Linked DNA regions of Chelativorans sp. AA-79. The protein of the gene in region 1 interacts with the protein of each later gene in a pairwise test. Links are inferred from orthologs where the notes say so. Each region holds a gene or a part of one and is shown on either strand. Other genes may lie near its edges. The genes, in order: sfsA and PVE73_RS02095.

What was found.
Region 2: the proteins of sfsA (region 1) and PVE73_RS02095 interact in binary tests that used the Escherichia coli proteins (3 or more experiments, as listed by UniProt). The link is inferred for Chelativorans sp. AA-79 from one-to-one orthologs.

The regions. Positions count from the first base shown.
Region 1 is NZ_CP120361.1:2,449,045-2,452,191, reverse strand. Bases 8-2,836 are described here. They hold sfsA (DNA/RNA nuclease SfsA), read left to right. Parts: upstream 8-979; coding sequence 980-1,693; downstream 1,694-2,836. Other genes in these bases: radC (DNA repair protein RadC), read left to right, coding at 2,550-2,836; map (type I methionyl aminopeptidase), read left to right, coding at 1,693-2,517; PVE73_RS11880 (hypothetical protein), read right to left, coding at 426-836; gph (phosphoglycolate phosphatase), read left to right, coding at 8-213. In the rest of the region: more of gph, read left to right, coding at 1-7; more of radC, read left to right, coding at 2,837-3,147. UniProt on the Escherichia coli protein: Binds to DNA non-specifically. Could be a regulatory factor involved in maltose metabolism.
Region 2 is NZ_CP120361.1:425,385-428,701, reverse strand. The notes cover bases 217-3,215. They hold PVE73_RS02095 (glutamate-5-semialdehyde dehydrogenase), read left to right. Parts: upstream 217-1,072; coding sequence 1,073-2,359; downstream 2,360-3,215. Other genes in these bases: PVE73_RS02090 (nicotinate-nucleotide adenylyltransferase), read left to right, coding at 2,406-3,062; proB (glutamate 5-kinase), read left to right, coding at 217-1,089. Outside these bases: more of proB, read left to right, coding at 1-216; rsfS (ribosome silencing factor), read left to right, coding at 3,271-3,317. UniProt on the Escherichia coli protein: Catalyzes the NADPH-dependent reduction of L-glutamate 5-phosphate into L-glutamate 5-semialdehyde and phosphate. The product spontaneously undergoes cyclization to form 1-pyrroline-5-carboxylate.

The DNA.
Region 1 (3,147 bases):
GACCGCGACCGCGCCGTCATGGTTGGCGATTCGCGCACGGACATCGACACCGCCAAGGCGGCGGGCATTCCCGTGGTGGCCGTGGATTTCGGTTACACGGACCGGCCGGTGCACGAATTCGAGCCGAGCATCGTCATCTCCCATTTCGACGATCTGACGCTGGAACTGGCGGACAATCTCATCAAATCCGCCGCCGGCCAGCCAGCCGCTTGACTTCACCGCCGGGGCTCCCTTATATCCCCGCGCGCTTGGCGATTTGCCGCCGGGCGGGCGCGTAGCTCAGCGGGAGAGCACACCCTTCACACGGGTGGGGTCGTAGGTTCAATCCCTACCGCGCCCACCATCTCCCACGCCCGCTTTCCCCGATCCGCTTCCGCAGAACGCGCGAGCCTTTCCAACGCGAAAAGGACCGCCAAGCAACGTTCTCAGGGCGCGGCGGTTGCACCGAAATTGAGCTTGGCGAGCTTGCCCGCGGTCAGACGCACCATGCGCGGATTCTCGGTCGTGAGCCGGTAGCCCGTCGGCAGCGAGCGCGTGTCGACCTTCATGACGAAGTTCGATCCCGTGGGGCCCTCGGGCAGATCGGCGCAGGCCACATGGAAACGCCCGCGCTCGTCCGTGATGACGATCCAGCCCTTGGGCGTGACGATGCGCACACCTGCAAGGCCCTGCTCGCCCTTGTCCTGATAGCCGTTGCCGTTCTGGTCGTCGAAGACCTTGCCGATGATCTCGGCGCATTCGAGAGGCTGCGCACCGGCACTCGCACAAACGAGCAACGAGAAGGACAAGGCCGCGGCCGCCACCGAAGGGAAATACATCAGTCGGTTCGTGGCCACTGCGGTTGCCCCTCTTGCCTCATCCTCCACATGAGGCCGGACAACGGCGTTCCCGTCAAGCCGTCACTGGCCTTGGCATTTGACCTTCCTGCCCCACCGGCGATATTCACGCACGACTTAGCGCACATGATCCTCCTCCGCCCATGAAATTTCCCGCTCCGCTGACCGAAGCCCGGCTCGTCCGCCGCTACAAGCGCTTCCTTGCCGACGTGGTGCTGGCCGACGGAACGGAACGCACCGTTTCGGTGCCCAACACCGGCTCGATGCTCGGCCTGACGGCGCCGGGCTCGCGCGTCCTTCTGTCCAAGTGGAACAATCCCCAGCGCAAATATCCTTACATGCTGGAGATCGTCGAGGCGGACGGAACGCTGGTGGGCATCAATACCGGCCTGCCGAACCGGCTGGCGGCGGAGGCGATCCGCGCCGGGCTCGTGGGTGATCTCGGCAGCTATCCCGTGATGAAGCCCGAGCAGCGCTATGGCGAGCGCTCGCGCATCGATTTCCTGCTGGAGCACCCGGAGCGTCCGCCTGTCTATGTGGAGGTGAAGAACGTCCACTTCATGCGCGAGAAGGGCCTGGCGGAGTTTCCCGACACGGTGACGGACCGCGGCGCGCGCCATCTCGACGAGCTTGCCGCCATGCGCGCAGCCGGCGCCCGCGCCGTGATGATTTACGTGGTGCAGCGCGGCGACTGTTCCCGTTTCCGGCTCTGCAGCGACCTCGACACGACCTATGCCGCCGCATTCGCGCGCGCGAGAGGTGCAGGGGTTGAAGCTTTCGTGCTAGGGTGCCAAATCTCTGCAGACGCGATCACGCCCGATCGCCTGATCGATATGGAATTCCAGGACAAGCCCTGATGGTTACTTATCTCGACGCGGACACCGCCCCCCTTCGCAACACCGGGCAGATCCGGCTCTATGGCGAGGAGGGCTTCGAGGGCATGCGTCGGGCGTGCCGCCTTACGGCGCGCTGTCTCGACCAGCTGACCGAGCTCGTGAAGCCGGGGGTGACGACGAACGCGATCGACCGTTTCGTCTTCGAATTCGGCATGGACCATGGGGCGATCCCGGCGACGCTCAACTATCGCGGCTACACCAAATCCACCTGCACCTCGATCAACCATGTGGTCTGCCATGGCATCCCGGACGACAAGCCGCTCAAGGAAGGCGACATCGTCAATATCGATGTCACCTATGTTCTGGATGGCTGGCACGGGGATTCGAGCCGCATGTATCCGGTAGGGACCATCAAGCGCGCCGCCGAGCGGCTTCTGGAGGTCACGCATGAGTGCCTCATGCTGGGTGTGGCGGCGGTAAAGCCCGGCGCGCGCACAGGCGCCATCGGCGCGGCCATACAGGCCTATGCCGAAGGCCAGCGCTGCTCCGTCGTGCGCGACTTCTGCGGCCACGGCGTGGGCCAGCTCTTCCACGACGCGCCGAACATCCTGCACTACGGCAGCCCGAACGAAGGCGTTGAGATGCGGCCCGGCATGATCTTCACGGTCGAGCCCATGATCAATCTCGGCCGGCCGCATGTGAAGGTTCTGTCGGACGGCTGGACGGCGGTGACTCGCGACCGCTCGCTGTCCGCCCAGTACGAGCACAGCGTGGGCGTGACCGAAGACGGCTGCGAGATCTTCACATTGTCGCCGGCCGGGCTCGATCGCCCCGGACTTGCCTGATACACTCGTGATCGCGGCGGGGGCAGCGTTTCATGAGCGACGGCGACGACCACGGTTTTTTCGGCGAGGGCTCCTTGCGGCCTGCGCCGAAGACCTCCGAAAAATCCGGTAAAGCAGACGCCAGGAAGCATTACGAAGGGCATCGGGAGCGCCTGCGCCAGCGCTTCGACGAGGCGGGCGTGGAGGCACTTGCGGATTACGAGCTTCTCGAAATGGTGCTCTTCCGCTCGGTTCCGCGCGCCGACACCAAGGGGCCGGCGAAGGAACTGCTCAACCGCTTCGGCTCGATCGGCGAAGTCCTGGGTGCGCCTGAAAGCCGCCTGCGCGAGGTGCCGGGCATCGGCGAGGCGGCCGCGCGCGACCTGAAGCTGGTCGCCGCCCTCACGCAGCGTATGCTGAGAAGCCAGGTGCGCGGCAAGCAGGTGCTCTCTTCATGGAGCCAGGTGCTGGACTATTGCCGTGCGGCCATGGCCTATGAGGACCGCGAACAGTTCCGCATCCTCTTCCTCGACAAGAAGAACGCGCTCATCAAGGACGAATGCCAGCAGACGGGCACGGTGGACCATACGCCGGTCTATCCGCGCGAGATCGTGCGCCGGGCGCTCGAGCTCTCGGCCAGCGCCGTTATTC
Region 2 (3,317 bases), 2.0 Mb from region 1 along the record:
AGGCGCGAGTGGCTTGCCGCTCTCGTCGACGACGTCGCACGGCTTGCGGCAGCGGGTACGGAAGTATTGGTCGTTTCCTCGGGGGCGATCGCCTTGGGACGGACGGTGCTTGGGCTCGGGAGGCGAGCGCTCCGGCTCGAGGAGAGCCAGGCCGCGGCGGCGGTCGGCCAGATTGCATTGGCTGGCGCTTGGTCAGGTGAACTTGGCCGCCACGGCCTCATCTCCGGCCAGGTGCTCGTCACGCTCGGCGACACGGAAGAGCGGCGACGGTATCTCAATGCCCGCGCCACCATCTCGACGCTGCTCAAGATGAGGGCCATTCCCGTCATCAACGAGAACGACACGGTCGCCACCAGCGAGATCCGCTACGGCGACAATGACCGGCTGGCGGCGCGCGTGGCCACCATGATGGGCGGCGATCTGCTCGTTCTGCTTTCCGACGTGGACGGGCTTTATACCGCAGCCCCTGAACGCGATCCGACCGCGCGCTTTATTCCGGTGGTGGATAGGATCACACCGGAGATCATGGCTATGGGAGGCGCGGCGGCCTCCGATCTCTCGCGCGGCGGCATGCGCACGAAACTCGATGCCGGGCGCATTGCGACGGCTGCCGGCGTGGCCATGATCATCGCCTCGGGCAAGCAACTTGGCCCGCTGAGCGCAATAGATCGTGGTGCGAGGGCCACTCTTTTCAAGCCGAGTCCGATGCCCGTACGGGCCTACAAAACCTGGATTGCCGGGCAACTCGAGCCGGCCGGCCGCATCGGCATCGACGATGGTGCACTGAGGGCGCTGCTCCAGGGAAAAAGCCTGCTGCCGGCGGGTGTGAAGCGTGTTGAAGGTGCATTCTCGCGCGGGGACACGGTGGCCATCATGGGGCCGGACGGGCGCGAGGCGGGCCGGGGGCTGGTTGCGTATGATGCGGCGGATGCCGTAAAGATCGCGGGGCTCAAAACCGGAGATATCGCTGCGGTTCTCGGTTACGAAGCGCGGGCGGCGATGGTGCACCGGGATGATCTGGTGCTTTCGCAGCCCACGGGCGAGGCGGACAAGCGAAAGGTGGAGGGGACCGATGTTGCAGGCGCATAAGGGAGCCGTAAAGGACATCAGTGAACTGATGGCAGAGCTTGGGCAGCGTGCCCGCGCCGCCGCCCGGCCACTTGCCATTGCCAGTGCGGAGCGGAAGAACACGGCCCTTCTCGCCATGGCCGACATCCTCGAAGCAAACAAGACAAGGATCCTGGCCGCCAATGCGGCCGATATGAAGAAGGGAAAAGCTGCCGGTTTGTCCAGCGCCCTCCTCGACAGGCTGAGACTGGACGACAAGCGTATTGCCGCAATGGCCGAGGGAGTCCACGCGATTGCCGCTCTCGAGGATCCGGTCGGTAATATAATCGCCGAATGGGACAGGCCGAACGGCCTGCACATCGAGCGCGTGCGCACGCCGCTCGGGGTTATAGGCGTCATTTACGAAAGCCGGCCCAATGTGACGGTGGATGCCGGCGCGCTCTGCCTCAAGGCCGGCAATGCCGTGATTCTCCGCGGCGGTTCGGATTCGGCCAATTCGTCTGCGGCGATCCACGGCTGCCTCGTTGAAGGGCTGCTGAAGGCGGGCCTTCCGGAAGACGCGATCCAACGCGTGCCGGTGACCGATCGCGCGGCCGTTGGCGAGATGCTGAAAGGCCTCGACGGCAATCTGGACGTGATCGTGCCGCGAGGAGGACGCAGTCTCGTCGAGCGCGTGCAGAACGAAGCGCGTGTGCCGGTCTTCGCCCATCTTGAAGGCATCTGCCATCTCTATATCGACAGGTCGGCCAGACTCGACATGGCGGTACCCATCGCAGTCAACGCCAAAATGCGGCGGACAGGCATCTGCGGCGCGGCGGAAACGCTGCTGGTTGATCGGGTGGCGGCCGAGACCCATCTCGTGCCCGTCCTTGAAGCGCTTGCCGACGCCGGCTGCGAAATCCGCGGCGATGAGGGAGTGTGCGAGCGCTTTCCAAAGGCGAAGCCCGCGTCGGAAGAGGATTGGCGCACCGAATACCTGGACGCGATCATCTCGGTGAAGCTGGTCGACGGCATTTCCGGAGCCATCGAACACATCGAGATCTATTCCTCCCATCATACGGAGGCCATCGTGGCCGAGGATACTGTCGCCGTGGAGCGCTTCTTCAACGAGATCGACTCGGCCATCCTGCTTCACAACGCCTCGACCCAGTTCGCCGATGGCGGCGAGTTCGGTATGGGCGCGGAGATCGGCATCGCCACCGGCAAGATGCATGCACGCGGGCCGGTGGGCGTCGAGCAGCTCACCTCCTTCAAATACCGTGTGCGCGGCACCGGCCAGACAAGGCCCTGAAACCGTGGTTTCGGCGGGGGAGGAAATTCAGGCGCATTACCTGCGCATGCCGCATGTGGAGAAGGGCATGGCGGTGGGACTTTTCGGCGGCTCCTTCAACCCGCCCCATGCCGGGCACGCGTTGGTGGCCGAGACGGCGCTTCGGCGACTCGAGCTCAATCAGCTCTGGTGGATGGTATCGCCCGGCAATCCGCTGAAGGACCACAGCGGGCTGGCGCCGCTTTCCGAGCGAATTGCGCGCTCGGAAGCCTGCGTGACCGACCCGCGCATCAAGATCACCGCCTTCGAGGCCGGATACCGCATCCGCTACACGGCCGACACGGTCGAGATCGTGCAGGCGCGCAATCCGGGTGTCCATTTCGTCTGGATCATGGGCGCGGACAGCCTGCGCACGTTCCATCGCTGGGAGCGGTGGCGGACGATCGTACGCAGCGTGCCGATCGCCGTGATCGACCGGCCTGGGGCGACGTTGTCCTTTCTCTCTTCCACCATGGCCAAGGCCTTCGACCACGCGCGCATCGACGAGGCGGACGCGCCTCTTCTTGCCCGCATCAAGCCGCCCGCCTGGACCTTCATTCACGGGCCGCGCTCCTCGCTTTCTTCCACCGCGCTGCGCGCGGAAGCCGGCTGGCGAAAATCTCCGGCCGGCGGAAACGATCAGCCGGGGGACCGGCCCGGAAAGGAACCGAGGCGACTGCCGTAAGCACATGTCCGCGGCAGAGCCGAGCGGAAGCGGCAGGGAACGCCCCTTCTACCGACGCCTTTCCCTCACGAGAAGGAGAACTTGTCTTGAAACTGACAAGCTTGTCTGCCTATCTATAGGTTATCGTGCAGTATGTGCTGCGCGATTTCGTTGTTCTTATTGGAAAGGAAAGACACTGAGAACAGCACTTCAGAGGAAGGCAGCCATCTTGCCTTCGCCGGCCGGGACACGCGAAGAGAGCCTGTCACGCGCCTT